One region of the Streptomyces sp. NPDC088733 genome, then DNA from elsewhere that is predicted to be linked to it. Evidence: riboswitches for the same ligand, from Rfam matches in the RefSeq annotation. Region 1 holds a riboswitch; each other region holds the start of a gene.
What was found. Region 1 has a riboswitch for S-adenosylmethionine ahead of ACIP64_RS30150 (putative leader peptide). Riboswitches for the same ligand answer to the same signal wherever they lie in the genome.
Positions count from the first base shown of each region.

Region 2: it holds a riboswitch for S-adenosylmethionine, as region 1 does, so the genes downstream of both, ACIP64_RS11035 (aminotransferase class V-fold PLP-dependent enzyme) here and ACIP64_RS30150 (putative leader peptide) in region 1, are expected to answer to the same signal.
Region 3: it holds a riboswitch for S-adenosylmethionine, as region 1 does, so the genes downstream of both, thrC (threonine synthase) here and ACIP64_RS30150 (putative leader peptide) in region 1, are expected to answer to the same signal.

Region 1 is NZ_JBIVLH010000020.1:98,320-105,060, forward strand. It holds gene ACIP64_RS30130 (dipeptide ABC transporter ATP-binding protein) at 1-447, opposite strand, end outside; gene ACIP64_RS30135 (ABC transporter permease) at 477-1,397, opposite strand; gene ACIP64_RS30140 (ABC transporter permease) at 1,394-2,353, opposite strand; gene ACIP64_RS30145 (ABC transporter substrate-binding protein) at 2,358-3,923, opposite strand; gene ACIP64_RS30150 (putative leader peptide) at 4,210-4,326, opposite strand; SAM riboswitch class IV at 4,361-4,474, opposite strand; gene ACIP64_RS30155 (NtaA/DmoA family FMN-dependent monooxygenase) at 4,485-5,933, opposite strand; gene ACIP64_RS30160 (LLM class flavin-dependent oxidoreductase) at 5,930-6,741, opposite strand, start outside.
Region 2 is NZ_JBIVLH010000005.1:59,770-66,510, forward strand. It holds gene ACIP64_RS11015 (c-type cytochrome) at 1-506, shown strand, start outside; gene ACIP64_RS11020 (Rieske 2Fe-2S domain-containing protein) at 515-1,555, shown strand; gene ACIP64_RS11025 (cytochrome bc complex cytochrome b subunit) at 1,552-3,189, shown strand; gene trpD (anthranilate phosphoribosyltransferase) at 3,327-4,391, shown strand; SAM riboswitch class IV at 4,540-4,656, shown strand; gene ACIP64_RS11035 (aminotransferase class V-fold PLP-dependent enzyme) at 4,813-6,153, shown strand; gene ACIP64_RS11040 (Lrp/AsnC ligand binding domain-containing protein) at 6,161-6,442, opposite strand; gene ACIP64_RS11045 (rhomboid family intramembrane serine protease) at 6,439-6,741, opposite strand, start outside.
Region 3 is NZ_JBIVLH010000019.1:75,021-81,761, reverse strand. It holds gene groL (chaperonin GroEL) at 178-1,800, opposite strand; gene ACIP64_RS29270 (cold-shock protein) at 2,165-2,371, opposite strand; gene ACIP64_RS29265 (ubiquitin-like small modifier protein 1) at 2,798-3,076, opposite strand; gene thrC (threonine synthase) at 3,127-4,419, opposite strand; SAM riboswitch class I at 4,438-4,565, opposite strand; gene ACIP64_RS29255 (glucosyl-3-phosphoglycerate synthase) at 4,737-5,714, shown strand; gene ACIP64_RS29250 (trehalose-6-phosphate synthase) at 5,916-6,741, shown strand, end outside.

The DNA of each region.
Region 1 (6,741 bases):
GGGATCGGGCATTCCGGCCTGCTCCAGGACGGCGACGGCCTCCGATGCCGCGGCGCGGCGTGAGGCCAGTCCGTGGATGCGCAGCACCTCGGCGACCTGCTCGCCGATGCGCTTGACCGGGTTGAGCGACACCGAAGGGTCCTGCGGGACGAGACCGATCTGCGCGCCGCGCAGGACCCGCAGTTCCGCCTCCGTCAGCGCGGTCAGGTCGTGCCGGCCGAAACGGATGGAGCCGGCGTCGATCCTGCCGTTCGCCGCCAGCAGGCGGGTGACGGCATGTGCGGTGGTGCTCTTGCCGGAGCCGGACTCGCCCACCACGGCGGTCACCTCGCCCCGGCGGACGTCCAGGTCGACGCCGCGTACGGCATGCACAGGGCCGCCGCGCGTGTCGTACGACACCGACAGGCCGCGTATCTCCAGAAGGGCTTCGGTCACGTCCTCGTCCATGTGTGTCGCGGAGTGGTTCGCCGGCCCGGTCATCGCTGCTCCGACCATTCGCCGTCCAGGGCCCGGGCGATGCGATTGGTGGCCAGGACCGTCGCTGCGATCACCAGGCCGGGCAGTGCCGTCAGCCACCAGGCGTTCGCCTGGTAGTTGCGGCCCACGGAGATGAGCGTTCCCCACTCCGGGGCCGGCGGTGGCGTCCCGTAGCCGAGGAAGCTCAATGCCGACACGGACAGGATCGCCGTTCCCAGTTCGAGGGTGGCCAGCACGACGATCGGGCCCGCGGCGTTCGGGAGCACGTGCCGGCCCAGTACCGAGTACCAGCGTGCACCGCAGGACCGCGACGCCTCGACGAAGACGGCCTGCCGCACTCGCAGCACTTCCGACCGGGCCACCCGGGCGAAGCTCGCCACGCCGGCGATCCCGACCGCGAAGGCCACCTTCACCGTCCCGTACCCCAGCGCGGTGACCAGGGCCAGGGACAGGAACAGCGCGGGAATGGAGAGCAGGACGTCCACGAAGCGCATCAGGACGTCGTCGATCCAGCGGCCCACGAACCCGGCCACCAGGCCGAGCAGGCCGCCCAGGACGAACGCCACCGCCACCGCGATCAGCGTCGCCTTGAGGGACAGTTGTGCCCCGTGCACGACACGGGAGAACAGGTCGCGTCCCAGTTCGTCGGTGCCGAACCAGTGCACGCCGCTGGGGCCTCGGAAGTTCTGCGACGGCGTGCCTTCCAGCGGATTGCGTGAGGTGAACAGCTCAGGGCGGAAGGAGGCGATCACCACCAGGACGACGACGACGATCGAGGCCAGCAGGCCCGGGCGGTGCAGCAGGAAGCGCAGCGCCCGCCGTGCGTCGCCGTGCCGCGGTCCCGGCGGCGTGCCGTGCACCGGACGCCCCCGCTGAGGTGCCGTGGACTCGGTGGTGTCGTGGACAAGGCTCTGGCTCATGCGAAACTCGCCCTCCTGCCCGAGGCCACCACGATGCGCGGGTCCAGCAGCGGATAGACGAGGTCGACCACCAGGTTGGCCAGTACGAAGGTCAGCGCGCCGAACACCACCACGCCCTGGACGAGTGGAAGGTCCTGCGCGGTGACCGCGGTGACCGTCACCCGGCCCAGGCCGTCGCGGGCGAAGACGGTCTCCACGACCACGGAACCGGCGACGAGCTGCCCGACCAGCAGCCCCACGATGGTGAGCGCCGGCAGGGACGCGTTGCGCAGCGCGTGCCGCAGGTGGATGCGCCATCGGCCGGCGCCCTTGGCCCGCGCCGTCTCCACGTAGGGCTGGCCCAGTGCCGTGAACAGGCTCTTGGCCAGTACCTGTGCGACCAGCGCGCCGGTCGGGACGGCCAGCGTCACGGCGGGCAGCACCAGGGCGCGCAGTCCGTCGTTGCCGAAGGCGGGGAACCAGCGCAGCCTGAAGGAGAACGCCTCGACGAGGATCAGCCCGACCCAGAACGTGGGAACCGACACTCCCAACGGTGGCAGGGACAGCAGGACCTGCCGCAGCCACCGCCGCGGGGTACGGGTCGCCAGCACCGCCAGTCCGCCGCCGGCGGCGACTGCGAGCAGCAGCGCCGCCCCCGTCAGTTGCAGGGTCTGCGGCAGTGCGTCGGCCAGGGTCGCGGTGACTGACCGGCCCGTGGAGATCGCGTCACCGAAGTCGCCGCGCACGGCCCGGCCGAGGTACTCGATGTACTGCTCCGGAACTGGCTTGTCGAAGCCGTACTGGTGTCGGAGCGCGGCCAGCTGCGCCGGATCGATGGCAGCGGAGTCCGCCCCGGCGCCGGCCATGGCCGACACCGGGTCACCGGGCAGGTAGTCCAGGACCACGAACGACAGCGTGTAGGCGGCCCACAGCACGGCGAGCGCCTGTGCGAACCGCTTGATCACGTATGCGCCCATGCCGTCAGCCGATCCAGGTGTCGTGCAGTTGGATCCGGCTGGAGGCGTCGAAGTCGAGGTGGTGCACCTTGTTCGACACGCCCAGCTGGGTCTGCAGTTCGACCACCGGGACGGTGTAGGCATTTCGTACGATCAACGTCTGTGCCCGCGTGACCAGTTGTGCCCGCTGGTTCGCGTCGGTGGTGGCCGCCTGCTGGTCCAGGACCGCGTCCAGTGGGCTCGACGGCACGCGGTAGGTGTTGGCGAGTTCGGTGGAGTACGAGGTCCGCAGGATGTCCGGGTCGGCGCGGGTCAGGTTTCCCCACAGTGCGTCGAAGTCGCCGGACTGCTGCACCTGGGCGATCTGGGAGATCTGCAACTCCTTGAGCACCAGCTCGATGCCGGTGGCCTTGAGCTGCTGCTGGATCAGTTCCAGTGCCGGCTGGTTCGTGGCCGCGTTTGCGAACCACTTGACGGTCAGGCTCAGCCGTGTGCCGTTCTTCGTGCGGATGCCGTCCTGGCCCGGCTTCCAACCGGCCGCGTCCAGCAGTGCCCCCGCCTTGGCGCCGTCGTGGGCCAGTTCCGCACCCAGGTCGGTGTAGTCCGGCGTGGTGTGCGACAGGACGCTGGTGGCCGGCCGGGTGCCGGTCGGGAACACCGTGGCGGCGACCTGTTGTCGGTCGACGGCGTACCCGACCGCCTGGCGCACCCTGGCGTCCTTCAGGATCGGCCGGGAGTTGTTGAACCCCAGTCCGAACACGACGCCGGGGTTCGCCCGCTGCTGGAGGTTCACCCGGCCTCCCTTGAGCGTCGCCTCGTCGGCCCGGCCGACGCTGCCGATCGCGTCCACCTGGCCGGACCGGAGGCTGCCGGCCCGTACTCCCGCCTCGGGAACCACCTTGAACACCAGCTGGTCCAGGTACGCCTCGCCCTTCTTGGTCCACAGTGAGGAGCCCCACTGGTACCCGGCCCGCTTGGCCAGGGTGATCGACTGGTTCTGCACGTACTGCTTCAGCACGAAGGGTCCGGATCCGACCACCCCCTGGCTGCACCTGTCCTGCGGCGACTTCTTCACGCTCGCCGACGACTCGATCCCCAGCGAGTGCGTTGCCGTCGCCTGGAGGAACTGGGCGTTGGGCGCCTTGAACGTCACTCGCACGGTGGACGGATCGACGGCGGCCGTGCTCTCCACGCCGCTGAGGTACCCCTGGGCGAGGATGGCCAGTGCGCCGAGCTTCGGCACGGCGTCGAAGTTGTCCTTGACCACCTGAGCGGTCAGCGGTGAACCGTCGCTGAAGGTCACGCCTGGTCTCAAGTGGAAGGTGAACGTGGTGGCGTCCGGGCTGACGTCCCAGCTCTTGGCCAGCCACGGCACGATCTTGCCGGACTTCGGGTCCTGGTCGGTCAGGGAGTCGACGACCTGGCGCAGGGAGTAGATGGTGTCGTTGCTGCCGACCTGCTGCGGATCCACGCAGCCGGCGTCGGAACCGACGGCGAAGGTCAGGGTGCCTCCGGAACTGGGCCGCCCGGTACCGGCGCCGGACCCGCCGGTGCCCGAGCCGCAGGCGGTCAGCAGGACGCCGGTGGTCATGAGGACGGCCAGGGCGGCGGCGGCCCGGCCGGTGGATGCATCGTGATGAGCTGTCACCGAGGGTTCTCCTACTCGTGTCACCGCGCACCGGCGCAGGGAGCGAGAGCGCACGGATATGACGCCCCGTCAGGCGTGCTGCCGCGACGGGGTGACGCTGTTCAGAGGATGGGGAGAGGGAGGGAGAGAGCGGGTCCGGCGGTGGGCGCGAACCGGTACACCCCGCAGGGGGCGTGGATGTGCGGGGAGGCGGCCGGCGCGCGTAGTCAGCCGGCGGGGCGGATCCCGGTCAGCTGTGACAGAGACAGCTGGCGGAGCGCTGCAGATCGATATGGCGTCGCCGCGAGAAGCCGGAGAACAGCGTCGCGGCCGCGAGGGAGGCGCTCAGGTAGCCGTGGTGCCGCATGCCTACTCCTCCCCCTCCGGGCTCCGTTCACGGGGCGGCGCGCTTGCGGAAGTCGCCGATGACTCCGCCGGGCTTTCACCTGGAGCACCCCGCCGCGTCGGAGGGTTGCCGGTCAGCCAGCCAGGGCTTGACGCTGACGCTCAATGCCGCTTCGCAGCCTACGGAGCGGTGTCGCCGTCCGTCAATGGCGCGAACTCTTCGGTCCGATCCGCCCGTTGGCGGCTCCCGAAGGCCGCGCGGCGGGTCAGTGGCGGTCGCAGGCCCAGATGGGAGCGGAGTGTCCTACCGGTGTACTCCGTGCGATAGACACCGCGTTCCTGCAGTGCCGGGACAAGCAGGTCGACGATGTCGTCGAGGCCGTCCGGGATCAGGTAAGGCGTGACGTTGAAGCCGTCGACCGCTCCGTGCCGTACGAAGGAGGCGAACCGGTCGGCGAGTCGGGACGGGGTGCCGACATGGCCACGCTGGGGCCCGAGCGCGATGACGGCCTCGCGCAGCGACCACCCGTGCGCCTCCGCCTTGGCACGCCACTCGGCGACCACCACGCGCGGGTCGGCGACGCGCCGGGCGCCGAAGGAGCCGTCGTTCTCGGCCACCACGGGATCCTCCTTGGGAAGAGGCCCGTCGGCGTCCCGGTCCGACAGGTCGATGCCCCACAACAGCCCCGCGATGCCGAGCGCCGTCGCGGGAGTCACCTGCTGCCGGCGGATCCAGCGCTTCTTCTCGTGCGCCTCCTCCTCGGTGGCGCCGATGATGATCTCCGTGCCGGGCAGGATCCGCAGATCGTCCTCGGGTCGTCCGGCCGCCCGCAGCCGGCGCCGGATGTCCTCGGCGAAGGCCAGTGCGTCGTCGAAGTCGCTGCCGTGCGCGGAGAAGATGACGTCGGCGTTGCGGGCGGCGAAGTCGCGGCCCTCGCCGGAGTCCCCGGCCTGGAAGACGACCGGATGCCCCTGGGGACTGCGGGGCAAGGTCGGGACGAGGTCGACATCGAACTGGGCGCCTTTGTGGCGTACGCGGGTGACGGCGCCCGGTACCGACCAGGACGGTGCCTCCGCGGAGGTGGCGACGGCCCCGTCCTCCCAGCCGTCCCACAGGGAGCGGGCGACGGTGAGGAACTCCTCCGCCCGCCGGTAGCGGTCGGCATGGTCGAGGTAGCCGCCGCGGCGGAAGTTCTCGCCGGTCCACGCGTTGTCCGTGGTCACCACGTTCCACCCTGCGCGGCCTTCGGAGAGCAGGTCGAGCCCGGACAGGCGGCGGGCGAGGTCGGCGGGCTCGTTGAAGGTGGAGTTGGAGGTGCTGACCAGGCCGATCCGGCGGGTCACGGCGGCCAGTGCGGCGAGCTGGGTGATCGCGTCCGGCCGCCCGGCCACGTCGAGATCGTGGATGCGGCCGTCGACCTCTCGCAACCGCAGGCCCTCGCCGAGGAAGAACGCGTCGAACAGGCCCCGCTCGGCGGTCTGGGCGACCCGGCGGAACGATGCGGGGTCGATCTGCGAACCGCTCTCCGGCGCGGACCAGACGGTCCAGTGGTTGACGCCCTGGAAGAACACCCCCAAGTGGAGCTGCGCGTCGGGGCGAGGGACGTCGAGGGGATCGGTGCGGGTCATCGGGCCTCCTCCTCGGGGGCGGTGGTGGCGTAACGGTTGGCGGGCCGCTCGAGACCCAGGGCCGAGCGCAGTGACCCGCCCGGAAGCGGACGGGCGGCCAGGCGTCGTTCGCTCAGGGCGGGCACCACGAGCCGGGAGAGGACGGCCAGGTCCTCGTCCAGGACGAGCGGGTGCAGCCGGACGCCGTCCACCAGGCCGCGCAGACCGGCGAGGAGGGCGACGAGGCCGTCGGCCGATCCGATGTGCCGCAGCCGCCCACGATCGGCCCACGGCGCGTGACGCTCCAGGTCGGCGACGCGTTCGGCGGCGCTCGCCCGGGGCGTGTCGAGGGCGACGTCGACCTCCGCGAGGACGCGGGGTGTGCCCGCCGCGGCGGCGGCAGCCGTCACCGCCGCCGGGTCCCGCCCGCTGACGAGCGCCACGTCGAGCAGCCCGGCGGGCACCAGGTCCGGCCGGCCCAGGACGACCGGTTGCCCCTGGGGTGGGCGCGGCACGATCGCCGGGCCCTTCACGGAGTAGGTCTCCCCGGTGAAGTCGATGTAGTGGAGGCGTTCGCGGTCGAGGTAGCGGCTGCTGGCCACCGACCGGATCACGGCGTCGTCCTCCCAGGAGTCCCACAGGGCACGCACCACCCCCACCCCGTCCCGGGTCTCGCGGGCCCGCCCGCCCGCGTCGGCGATCAGAGGGCGCCCCCAGGCGCGCGCCGCCTCGGGCAGGTCCTCCTCGGTCACCACCCATCCCGCGCGTCCGGCGGAAACGTGGTCCAGCGACGCCAACTGACCGGAGACGTGGAACGGTTCCGCGTACG
Region 2 (6,741 bases), on a different contig from region 1:
AGATCCCGAGCAAGAAGGTCATCTACTCGCAGAAGCAGATCGACCAGCTCGGCGCCTACATCGCGTCGCTCGGCCCGGGCCCGTCCACGCCCACCAAGGAGCAGACCAACCCGAGCGGCGCGGACACCGCGCGAGGCGGGGAGCTGTTCCGCACCAACTGCGCGCAGTGCCACAACTACCAGGGCAAGGGTGGCGCCCTGACGAACGGCAAGTACGCCCCGTCGCTGTCGGGCGTGAGCAACAAGCACATGTACGAGGCCATGCTCACCGGCCCGCAGAACATGCCGTCGTTCCCCAACAGCACGATGCCCGAGCAGAACAAGCGCGACATCATCGCGTACCTGAACGCCGTCAACGGCGACAAGGCCCCGAGCCCCGGCGGTATGTCGCTGGGCAGCCTCGGCCCGGTCACCGAGGGTCTGTTCGGCTGGATCTTCGGTCTCGGCGTGCTGATCGTCTGTGCGTGCTGGATCGGCGCCCACACCACCAAGGCCAAGAAGTCATGAGTCAGGACATGTCAGAAGAGAACCTGCCTGAGCGTTCGGCTCACGGCGCCGGCGAGGTCGGCCGCGCGGATGAGCACCCGTTCGCGGACCCGGGCCTGCCCGCGCACCTGCCGCGCCGCCAGGACATCGACGAGAAGGCCGCGAAGTCCTCCGAGCGGACCGTGGCGCTGCTGTTCGCGGCGTCGATGATCGCCACGCTCGGCTTCATCGCGAGCTTCGTCGTCATCCCGATCGACAAGATCGTCTACATCTGGCCGCTGGGCCACATCAGCGCGCTCAACTTCGCGCTGGGCATGACGCTGGGCGTCTCCCTCTTCGCCATCGGCGCCGGCGCCGTCCACTGGGCCCGCACCCTGATGGACGACACCGAGCGCCCGGCCGAGCGGCACCCGATCGAGGCCGACCCGGAGACCCGGGCGCAGGTGATGCAGGACTTCGGCGACGGCGCGCGGGAGAGCCAGCTGGGCCGCCGCAAGCTGATCCGCAACACGTTGTTCGGCGCGCTCACCCTGGTCCCGCTCTCCGGCGTCATGCTGCTGCGCGACCTCGGCCCGCTGCCGGAGGAGAAGCTCCGCCACACCCTGTGGGCCAAGGGCAAGCTGCTGGTGAACCAGAACACCAACCAGCCGCTGCGTCCCGAGGACGTCGCCGTCGGCTCCCTCACCTTCGCCGTGCCCGAGGGGCTGGAGGAGGACCAGGAGGACTTCCAGGAGCAGATCGCCAAGTCCGCGCTGATGATCGTCCGCATCGAGCCGCAGGACATCAAGGACAAGCAGGCCCGCGAGTGGGCGCACCAGGGCATCCTGGCCTACTCCAAGATCTGCACCCACGTCGGCTGCCCGATCAGCCTCTACGAGCAGCAGACGCACCACGTGCTCTGCCCGTGCCACCAGTCGACGTTCGACCTGTCCGACGGTGCCCGGGTGATCTTCGGTCCGGCGGGCCACGCCCTGCCGCAGCTGCGGATCAGCGTGAACGACGAGGGCTACCTCGAGGCGCTCGGCGACTTCGAAGAGCCCGTGGGCCCTGCCTTCTGGGAGCGTGGATGAGTACCAACGAGAGCGCGAGCGCCAAGCCGCGCGGCAAGGCGCCCGCCGGCGAGCGGGTCGCCGACTGGGCCGACGGCCGGCTGGGCATTTACAGCCTGGCCAAGGCCAACATGCGGAAGATCTTCCCGGACCACTGGTCCTTCATGCTGGGCGAGATCTCCCTCTACAGCTTCATCATCGTCATCCTGACCGGTGTCTACCTGACGCTGTTCTTCCACCCGGCGATGAACGAGGTCGTCTACGACGGCTCGTACACCCCGCTGCAGGGCATCCGGATGTCCGAGGCGTACGCCTCGACGCTGCACATCAGCTTCGACGTGCGCGGCGGTCTGCTGGTCCGGCAGATCCACCACTGGGCGGCCATCGTCTTCGTGGCCGCGATGCTCGTGCACATGATGCGCGTCTTCTTCACCGGCGCCTTCCGCAAGCCGCGCGAGATCAACTGGCTGTTCGGCTTCCTGCTGCTCTTCCTCGGCATGTTCGACGGCTTCATGGGCTACTCGCTCCCGGACGACCTGCTGTCCGGCACCGGTATCCGCTTCATGGAGGGCGCGGTCCTGTCCGTGCCGATCGTCGGCACGTACCTGTCGTTCTTCCTCTTCGGCGGGGAGTTCCCGGGGCACGACATCGTGCCGCGGTTCTACACGATCCACGTACTGCTGATCCCCGGCATCATGGCGGGCCTGCTGGTGGCCCACCTGATCCTGGTCTTCTACCACAAGCACACGCAGTTCCCCGGTCCCGGCAAGACCGAGAAGAACGTGGTCGGCATGCCGCTGCTGCCGGTCTACACCGCGAAGGCGGGCGGCTTCTTCTTCCTGGTCTTCGGTGTCATCGCGGCCATGTCCGCGCTGGTGTCCGTCAACCCGGTCTGGGCGTACGGGCCGTACCGGCCGGACCAAGTGTCGACCGACGCCCAGCCCGACTGGTACATGGGCTTCTCCGAGGGCCTGATCCGCATCATGCCGGGCTGGGAGATCAGCCTGTGGGGCCACACCCTCGTCCTGGGTGTCTTCATCCCGCTGGTGATCTTCCCGATGGTCCTGGGCTTCATGGGCGTCTACCCGTTCCTGGAGTCCTGGGTCACCGGTGACAAGCGCGAGCACCACCTGCTCGACCGCCCGCGCAACCGCCCGGTCCGCACCGGCATCGGCGCCGCCTGGATCAGCCTCTACCTGATCCTGCTGGTCGGTGGCGGCAACGACCTCTTCGCCACCCGCTTCCACCTGTCGATCAACGCGATCACCTGGGTGGTCCGGATCTCCTTCTTCGTGCTGCCGGTGCTGGTCTTCTTCATCACGAAGCGGATCTGCCTGGGCCTGCAGCGGCGCGACCGCGACAAGGTGCTGCACGGCCGCGAGACCGGCATCATCAAGCGGCTGCCGCACGGCGAGTTCATCGAGATCCACGAACCGCTCGACCAGGCCAAGCTGTTCACGCTCACCTCGCACGAGCAGCCGGTGCCGCTGGCCGGCGGCCCGGAGACGGACGAGAACGGCGTGGAGAGGAAGGTCGGCCCCATCACGCGAGTGCGCGCGATGCTGTCGCGCGGCTACTACGGCGAGGGGACGCAGATCCCCAAGCCGTCGGCCGAGGAGTACGAGGAGATCACGAGCGGCCACGGCCACCACTGATCCCCGAAGCTGTGCCACCGGGCGGGGCCCTGCCCGTCGGAGTCCATCCGACGGACGGGGCCCTTTCCCGTTCCCCCGCGCCGATAGGCTGGGGCCGAAGGTATCCATTGCACGTCAGACCACCCGGAGTGTGGACCATGAGCGTTGTGAACCCCGCTGGAGGCGACACCGCGGCGGGTCGCTCCTGGCCCGGAATCCTGGGAGCCCTGCTGGCGGGACAGGACCTGAGCGCCGCGGAGACGGCCTGGGCGATGGACCGCATCATGAGCGGCGGGGCCACCGACGCCCAGATCGCCGGCTTCATGGTGGCCCTGCGGGCCAAGGGCGAGACCGTGGACGAGGTCAGCGGGCTCGTCGAGGCGATGTACGCGCACGCGCAGCCGCTCGACATCCCCGGGCCCGCCGTGGACATCGTGGGCACCGGCGGCGACCGGGCCAGGACCGTCAACATCTCGACGATGTCCGCCATCGTCATCGCCGGGACCGGGACCAAGGTCGTCAAGCACGGCAACCGCGCGGCCAGCAGCGCCAGCGGGGCCTCCGACGTCCTGGAGAAGCTGGGCATCAACCTGGACCTGTCGCCCCTGCGCGTCGCCCAGGTGGCCGAGGAGACCGGCATCACCTTCTGCTTCGCGGCCAAGTTCCACCCCGCGATGCGCTACGTCGCCTCGGCGCGGCGCGACCTGGGGGTCCCGACCTCCTTCAACATCCTCGGCCCGCTGACCAATCCGGCCCGGGTCGGTGCCTCGGCGGTCGGCTGCTTCGACACCCGGATGGCCGGTCTGATCGCGGGAGTGCTGGCCCGGCGCGGCTCCTCCGCGCTGGTCTTCCGCGGCGACGACGGACTGGACGAGCTGACGGTCACGTCCACCTCCCAGGTGTGGATGGTGCGCGACGGGGCGGTGGAGCAGATCCCGTTCGACCCGCGCGACGTCGGCATCGAGCTGGTCCCGATCGAGGCGTTGCGCGGCGCCGACGCGGCCTACAACGCCGATGTGGCGCGCCGGCTGCTGGCGGGGGAGACCGGCCCCGTGCGCGACGCCGTCCTGCTGAACTCCGCCGCCGCGCTCGTGGCGCTGGAGCCCGCGGAGGGCACCCTGGTGGAGCGGATCGCCGCCGGAATGGCACGGGCGGCGGAGTCCATCGACTCGGGCACGGCCGCCAAGACGCTGGAACGGTGGGCGGCGGCCACCAACGCCTAAGCCGCGCGGGCGTTCACGCGGAAGGGCCGGGGCCGGGTGCCCCGGCCCTTCCGCGTTCCCGCCGCGGGCCGCGGCCGAGGTGGTGCGGGATGTCCGGGATGCGGACCGCGGCTTGCGGCGCCGCCGGTGTGTGGCAGGATGCTGCGCAGGTCACGAGTGACAGCGACACGGCCCCGGCCCGCTGTCCGGCAACCCTCCTTCCGTGGCGGGGTGCCCCGGGTGATGACCAGGCCGCAGGCAGCGAGGTCTGCGGCAAGCGCGGTCATGAGGAGTTCTTCCGTGAGCAAGCGAATGCGCTAGGGCCGAAGGCCCCTTTTCACCCTCCCCGGGCGTGCCCGCTGTGCGGCGGCCCGGTGTTCCGAGGGCTTTCCCGTCAACCCTGACGCACTGTCGCCTCACCCTGCCCACAGGAGACTTCGCCATGTCCGTGCACCCCGCCGCGCCCGCGCCCGTCCGTGCCACCACTCCGCTGCCCGTGCTGGGCCGTGACGTCCTCGTCCCGCTCGTCACCGGCGGCGAGGTCGCCTACGCCGCCCTCGACTACGCGGCGAGCGCGCCCGCGCTCCAGCGCGTCTGGGACGACGTGGCCGCCTACGCGCCCTACTACGGCAGCGTGCACCGGGGCGCGGGGTACCTGTCGCAGCTGTCCACGGACCTGTTCGAGCAAAGCCGCGCGGAGGTGGCCGCGTTCCTCGGCTGCCGGGCCGACGACCAGGTGGTCTTCACCCGCTCGACCACCGACTCGCTCAATCTGCTGGCGTCCGTCGTGCCGGACGGCACCCGGGTCTTCGTCTTCGAGACCGAGCACCATGCCTCCCTGCTGCCCTGGCGGGACGGCGACGTCACCTACCTGAGCGCGCCCCGGACCCCCGCGGAGGCCGTGGCCCTGCTGGAGCGCGCGCTGGCCGCGCGCGAGCCGGGCGGCCCGGCGCTGGTCTGTGTGACGGGTGCGTCGAATGTGACCGGTGAGCTCTGGCCGGTGCGCGAGCTGGCGGCGGCGGCCCACGCGCACGGCGCGCGCATCGTCCTCGACGCGGCGCAGCTCGCGCCGCACCACCCCGTCGACGTGGCCGCGCTCGACGTGGACTGGGTCGCCTTCTCCGGGCACAAGCTGTACGCGCCCTTCGGTTCCGGGGTCCTCGCCGGCCGCGCCGACTGGCTCCGCGAGGCCGAGCCGTACCTCGCGGGCGGCGGTGCCTCCCGCCGCGTCGCCCGCCGCGCGGACGGCGGCGTGGAGGTGGACTGGCACACCACCGAGGCCCGCCACGAGGCCGGCTCGCCCAATGTCATCGGCGTCTACGCCATCGCGTCCGCCTGCCGGGCCCTGCGCGAGGCGGGCTTCGACGGCCTCGTCGAGCGCGAGCAGGCGCTGGTCGCCCGCCTGCGCGAAGGGCTCGCGGGGATCGAGCAGGTGCGGGTGCTGTCCCTGTTCGGGGAGGACGCCCCGCGGGTGGGCGTTCTGTCCTTCGTGGTCGACGGCTGGAACAGCTCCCACTTCGCCGCCGCGCTGTCCGCCGAGTACGGCATCGGCGTCCGCGACGGGCTGTTCTGCGCTCATCCCCTCGTGCGCACCCTGCTGGGCGACCACACGGAACCGGGCGACTGCGGCGGCGACACCACCCTCAACGCCGTCCGTGTCTCCTTCGGCGCGGGCACCCCCGACGAGCACGTCGAGCGCTTCCTCGCCGCGGTCGCCGCGCTCGTCACCGACGGCGCCCAGTGGCGCTACCGCACGGAGAACGGCCGCTGCGTCCCCGCGTAGGGCCGGACTAGGAGTCGAGGCCGATGGCGAAGGCGGCTTCGAGGTCGTGCTGCGAGTAGGTGCGGAAGGCCACGTGCGTGTCGGTGGCCTCGACGCCGGGGATCTTGCTGATCCGGCCGGGGATGACGTCCGCGAGCTGGTCGTGCTGGGCGACCCGGACCATGGCGACCAGGTCGTACGTGCCGGTCACGGAGTAGACCTCGCTGACGCTCTCCAGCGCCGCGATGGACTGCGCGATCTCGGGGATCCGGTCGACGCTGGTCTTGATGAGCACGATCGCGGTGATCACGGCTGTAGGTCTCCTTCGGTCGCCCTGGTGGCGGGCTCCAGCTTAGGCCTTGCCCGGTAGCAGCCCCATGCGCACAGGAAGCCGAAGAGGAAGCCGGTGATGTGCGCCAGGTACGCCACGCCCGGCCCGGACTGCTGGGCCTGCCCGGCCAGCGACTGGAGCACGAACCAGAAGACGAGCACCATCCACGCGGGGAAGCGCAGCGGCAGGAAGAAGAGGAAGGGGAAGAGGCTGGTCACCCGCGCCCGGGGATAGAGGTACAGGTACGCGCCGAGGACGCCGGAGATGGCGCCGGACGC
Region 3 (6,741 bases), on a different contig from region 1:
CCCGGTCGGCGCAGCGGCCGTACGCAGCCGGCGCGGGCCGCCGGCGAGGCCGGGGGCAGGCGGCCGCGAGGGCCGCCTCATCGCTCAGCGCCGGGAGGCGGGGACGCGGGAACGCCCGAGGGCGGCACCCCGTGGGGGGTGCCGCCCTCGTTCGTGTACTGCTGAACCCTCGCGGGATCAGAAGTCCATGTCACCGCCCGGCATGCCGCCGCCGGCCGGGGCCGCGGCCTTCTCCGGCTTGTCGGCGATGACGGCCTCGGTGGTGAGGAAGAGCGCGGCGATGGACGCCGCGTTCTGCAGCGCGGAGCGCGTCACCTTGGCCGGGTCGATGATGCCCTCGGCGATCAGGTCGACGTACTCACCGGACGCGGCGTTGAGGCCGTGACCCGGGGTGAGGTTGCGGACCTTCTCCACCACGACGCCGCCCTCGAGGCCGGCGTTGACCGCGATCTGCTTCAGCGGGGCCTCCAGGGCCAGCTTCACGATCGCCGCACCGGTGGCCTCGTCGCCGTCGAGCTCGAGCTTCTCGAAGACGTTGGACGCCTGGAGCAGAGCCACGCCACCACCGGCGACGATGCCCTCCTCGACGGCGGCCTTGGCGTTGCGCACCGCGTCCTCGATGCGGTGCTTGCGCTCCTTGAGCTCGACCTCGGTGGCCGCGCCGGCCTTGATGACGGCCACGCCGCCGGCCAGCTTGGCGAGGCGCTCCTGGAGCTTCTCGCGGTCGTAGTCCGAGTCGCTGTTCTCGATCTCGGCACGGATCTGGTTGACCCGGCCCTGGATCTGGTCGGCGTCGCCGGAGCCGTCCACGATGGTGGTCTCGTCCTTGGTGACGACGACCTTGCGGGCGCGGCCCAGCAGCTCCAGACCGGCGTTCTCCAGCTTGAGGCCGACCTCCTCGGACACCACGGTGCCACCGGTGAGGATGGCGATGTCCTGGAGCATGGCCTTGCGGCGGTCGCCGAAGCCCGGGGCCTTGACGGCGACGGACTTGAAGGTGCCGCGGATCTTGTTGACCACCAGGGTCGACAGGGCCTCGCCGTCCACGTCCTCGGCGATGATCAGCAGCGCCTTGCCGGACTGCATGACCTTCTCCAGCAGCGGGAGCAGGTCCTTGACCGCGGAGATCTTGGAGTTGACGATCAGGATGTACGGGTCGTCGAAGACGGTCTCCATACGCTCCAGGTCGGTGGCGAAGTACGCCGAGATGTAGCCCTTGTCGAAGCGCATACCCTCGGTGAGCTCCAGCTCCAGACCGAAGGTCTGGGACTCCTCGACGGTGATGACGCCTTCCTTGCCGACCTTGTCCATCGCCTCGGCGATGAGCTCGCCGATCTGGGGGTCAGCGGCGGAGATGGAGGCGGTGGAGGCGATCTGCTCCTTGGTCTCCACGTCCTTCGCCTGCTCGAGCAGGGCGGCGGAAACGGCCTCGACGGCCGCCTCGATGCCACGCTTCAGGGCCATCGGGTTCGCACCCGCGGCCACGTTGCGCAGGCCCTCGCGGACCAGCGCCTGGGCGAGGACGGTCGCGGTCGTCGTGCCGTCACCGGCGACGTCGTCCGTCTTCTTCGCGACCTCCTTGACCAGCTCCGCGCCGATCTTCTCGTACGGGTCCTCGAGCTCGATCTCCTTGGCGATGGACACACCATCGTTGGTGATCGTGGGGGCGCCCCACTTCTTCTCGAGGACGACGTTGCGGCCCTTGGGGCCGAGGGTGACCTTGACGGCGTCGGCGAGCTGGTTCATCCCGCGCTCGAGACCGCGCCGTGCCTCCTCGTCGAACGCGATGATCTTGGCCATGTGAAGTGGTCCTCCCGGACTTGGGGTCCCCCCGCGACGCGCGGCCGCGGGGAAGGATTACTCCAGGACCGCGCCGGCGCCCGCGACGGACGGCCTGCCCTTCCGCCGGTTCCTTTCCGGCGGTCGAGCGGGCCTCACCCACTCGGTCCTTTGTCACTCTCAACGTCAGAGTGCTAACGCCAATGATTAGCACTCGCCCTAGGAGAGTGCAAGCCGCTCGGCCGGTCTCCCGCCAGGTGCCGGGGCGGGCGGGGGCGGGCGGGGGGCGCCGGACAGACGAAGGCCCGCCCCCGTTCAGAGGGCGGGCCTTGACATGTACGTTTGAGCGCGTCGGTGCGAGGCGCTCCGTGGCCGGTGCGCGGCGTCAGCCGGCGGCGAGACGGACCATGTCCGCCTGCGGCCCCTTCTGGCCCTGCGAGATCTCGAACTCGACCCGCTGACCTTCCTCGAGGGTGCGGTAGCCGTCCATCTGTATCGCGCTGTAGTGCACGAAGACGTCCGCACCACCGTCGACCGCGATGAAGCCGTAGCCCTTCTCCGCGTTGAACCACTTGACGGTGCCCTGAGCCATTCCTAACTCCCCTATTGCTGGCCTTTCGCAGGCCCGCACCTCGCGGACCCGGGTCAGACCTCACCCCCTACAGCCAAGGGGGCGTGCGCCGGAACGCGTCGACCGCGGCTGAATGTATCTGCACGAACGCTGTCTGCAACAGGTCAATCCGACGAGAAATCCGGGCAGGAGGAAAGGGAAGAACGGCTCGATCGGCCAATGATCCGGGGCAAGTCGGGCGGGACATATGACGCCAACACGACAATCATCGCAGGAATTTGGCGATAAATCGTCGACAGGGACGCCCCGGAAAGAGGGTTTGCGCAGGGCGTTGCAGAGGGTTGCGAGCCTCTGGAACAACTGTACAGCCCTTCAACTACCCCTCACGCACACAGGGGTGCCGGGAGCAACTCCCGGCACCCCTGCCCGTTCCACGGCGCTTCCGGCTCAACAGCCCCCGGCGACCGCGGGGATGATCGACACGGACGCGCCCTCGGCCACCGCGGTCTGCAGGCCCTCGGAGAAACGGACGTCGTCGTCGTTCACGTAGACGTTCACGAAGCGGCGGAGCTTGCCCGTGTCGTCCAGGACACGGGCCGCGATGCCGGGGTGGTTCTTCTCCAGCGACTCGATGACCTCGGCCAGCGTGCCGCCCTCGGCGGGGACCTCGGCCCGGCCGCCGGTGTAGGGGCGGAGGATGGTGGGGATGCGGACGTTCGCGCTCATGATGCGGGGTTCACCTTCGTTTCGGGACGGACGGCGATCGGCGGCCGGGGTCAGCCGGCCAGGCCGGCGGCGCGGAACGCGTCGAGGCTCGGGCGGATGGTGGCGGTGGGACGGGAGGTCGCGGCGACGGCGTCCAGGGTCTTGAGCCCGTCACCGGTGTTGAGCACGACCGTCTCGGCAGCCGGGTCCAACTGCCCGCTCTCGATCAGCTTCTTGAGGACGCCGACGGTCACGCCGCCCGCCGTCTCCGCGAAGATGCCCTCCGTACGGGCGAGCAGCTTGATGGCGTCCACGATCTGCTCGTCGGTGACGTCCTCGACCGCGCCGCCGGTGCGCCGGGCGATATCCAGCACGTAGGGGCCGTCCGCCGGGTTGCCGATGGCGAGCGACTTGGCGATGGTGTTCGGCTTCTGCGGGCGCACGACGTCCTGCCCGGCCTTGAAGGCGGTGGAGACCGGGGAGCACCCCTCGGCCTGGGCGCCGTAGATGCGGTACGGCTTGTCCTCGACCAGGCCGAGCTTGATCAGCTCCTGGAGCCCCTTGTCGATCTTCGTCAGCTGGGAGCCCGAGGCGATCGGGATGACGAGGTTGTCCGGCAGCCGCCAGCCGAGCTGCTCGCAGATCTCGTACGCGAGCGTCTTGGAGCCCTCGCCGTAGTAGGGGCGGAGGTTGACGTTGACGAAGCCCCAGCCCTCGCCGATCGGGTCGCCGATCAGCTCGCTGCAGAAGCGGTTGACGTCGTCGTAGTTGCCCTCGATGCCGACCAGTTCGCCGCCGTAGACGGCGGCCATGACGACCTTGCCCTCCTCCAGGTCGTGCGGGATGAAGACGCAGGACCGGAAGCCGGCGCGGGCCGCCGCGGCGCCGACCGCGCCCGCGAGGTTGCCGGTGGAGGAGCAGGACAGCGTGGTCAGGCCGAAGGTGCGGGCGGCCTCCAGGGCGATGGCGACCACACGGTCCTTGAAGGAGTGCGTGGGGTTGCCGGAGTCGTCCTTGATGTGCAGGCCGCCGGTGACGCCCAGTTCGCGGGCGAGGTTGTCGGCCTTGACGAGCTTGGTGAAGCCGGGGTTCAGATTGGGCTTGGTGGCCACGTCGGCGGGGACGGGCAGCAGCGGCGCGTAGCGCCAGATGTTGTTCGGACCGGACTCGATGCGCTTGCGGAGCGTCTCGGGATCGCCGGCGGGAAGGTCGTAGGCCACTTCGAGCGGCCCGAAACAGACCTCGCACGCGAAGATCGGGCTCAGCGGGAAGCGTTCGCCGCACTCGCGGCAGGACAGTGCGGAAGCGGGTCCGAAGGGGGAATCCGTGGACGCGACGTCGGTGACAGCAGTCTGCGCAGCCATGTCAGGCGAGGCCCTTTCTCCTCATCTTCCTCGCGGCGCATTTCGCCGCGAGACGGAATTGGCACCTTCCCCACCTGGACCTCGCGGTCGGCGGGAGGGTTGCCGGGGCTTCAACGGGCCGTTCCCTCTGCCCCTCTGGATGAGCGGTATGGCACCGGGCGCGGGGCCCGGGCATTTGTCGTACGAGGCGCGATCACCGCGGACATACGATGGTCATGCCTCGTGTTCTCGACTGTAACCGACGACCTCGAACCTGGTCACAGCCCGTCCGTCCTTCGAGACAAGCCGAAGAAGAGGGGCAGAAACGGAGCAACGCAGTGCTGGACGAGGTAGCCGGCTGGCTGCGGCGGCGGTCCTGGACCGCCGAGCGCCGGCCGCTGGGCCAGCTCCTCGCCGCGAAGCGGGCCGCGGGCCCGCGCGGAACGGTGAGCGTGGTGCTGCCCGCGCTCGACGAGGAGGCCACGGTCGGGGCGATCGTCACGGAGATCCGCCGCGCGCTGATGTCCGACGCACCCGGGGCCGTGCCGCTGGTCGACGAGCTCGTCGTCCTGGACTCGGGCTCCACGGACGGGACCGCCGCGGTCGCCGCGGCGGCGGGCGCGACCGTGGTCCACCGCGACGCGATCCTGCCGCGGCTGCCGGCCGTGCCCGGCAAGGGCGAGGTGCTGTGGCGCTCACTGCTCGCCACGCGCGGCGAGATCGTCTGCTTCGTCGACGCCGACCTGCGCGAGTTCGACACCCGCTTCGTCTCCGGGATCGTCGGGCCGCTGCTCACGGAGCCGGACGTCCAGCTGGTCAAGGCGATGTACGACCGGCCCCTGGAGGCCGGCGGCACGGTGGAGCCGGCAGGCGGCGGGCGCGTCACGGAACTGGTCGCCCGGCCCCTGCTCAATCTGCACTGGCCGCAGCTCGCGGGCTTCGTGCAGCCCCTCGGCGGCGAGTACGCGGCGCGGCGGTCACTGCTGGAGCGGCTGCCGTTTCCCGTGGGGTACGGCGTCGAACTGGGGCTGCTCATCGACGCGCTCAACGCGGTCGGGCTCGACGCGCTCGCGCAGGTCGACGTCGGTGTGCGGCACCATCGGCACCAGGACGGGCAGGCGCTGGGCCGCATGGCCGCGACGATCTACCGCACGGCGCAGACGCGGCTGGCGCGGGGGCACCTGGTGCGGCCCGTCCTCACGCAGTTCGAGCGGACCGCGGAGGGGTTCGCTCCGCGGGTGCATGAAGTGACGACGGAGGAGCGGCCGCCCATGATCTCGATCCCGGAGTACGTGCGGCGCCGCGAGGTTGCGTGACGCTGCGGGGGCTTCGGTGCGGGTGCGTCGTGGCTGAGCGCGCAGTTCCCCGCGCCCCTGGGGGGTCGTGGGCTGGGCGCGCAGTTCCCCGGGCCCCTGAGGGGGGCGTGGGGTGGGCGCGCAGGTCCTTGCGGCCCTGGGGACGCTCGGGTGGCGTAGCGCACACGTTTGCGGGTGGGGATGCGTGGCTAGGCTGGCGGCATGGTCGCATCGCATGGCGCGCGGGTTCTGGTGGCGTCCAATCGCGGGCCCGTCTCGTACAGCCTCCGGGAGGACGGGACGCTGGAGTCGCGCCGCGGAGGCGGCGGTCTCGTGTCGGGGCTGAGCGCGATCGGGCCGGACACGGACGCCGTGTGGGTGTGCGCCGCGCTCGGTGACGGCGATCGCGCGGCCGTGCTGCGGACCGCGGACAGGAGCGGGCGGCTGGCCGCGGAGGACACCGGCGACCAGCGGGTGCGCATGCTGGACATCCCGGCGGAGACGTTCGCGTCCGCGTACAACGGGATCGCGAACTCCGTGCTGTGGTTCGTCCACCACCTGCTGTTCCAGACGCCTCTGGAGCCCGTCTTCGACGAGGACTTCCGCGAGCAGTGGGCGGCGTACGTGGCGTACAACAGCGCGTTCGCCGACGCGCTGGCGGAGGAGGCCGGGGAGGGCGCGGCCGTCCTGGTGCAGGACTACCACCTGACGCTGGTGCCGCAGATGCTCCGCTCGCGCCGCCCCGACCTGCGGATCGGCCATTTCTCGCACACGCCGTGGGCGCCGCCGGACTACTTCCGGCTGCTGCCGGACGACGTGGCGGCCGAGGTGCTGAGCGGCGTTCTGGGCGCGGACCGGGCGGCGTTCCTGACCCGGCGCTGGGCGGAGGCGTTCGCCGCGTGCTGCGCCGATGTGCTCGGCGCGTCCGTGAGCCGGGACGGGGACGCACTGTCGGTGACCCATCAGGGCCGCACCACCCGGATCGGGGTGCACGGGCTGGGGGCGGACGCGGAGTTCCTGCGGGAGCGGGCGCACCGGCCGGACGTGG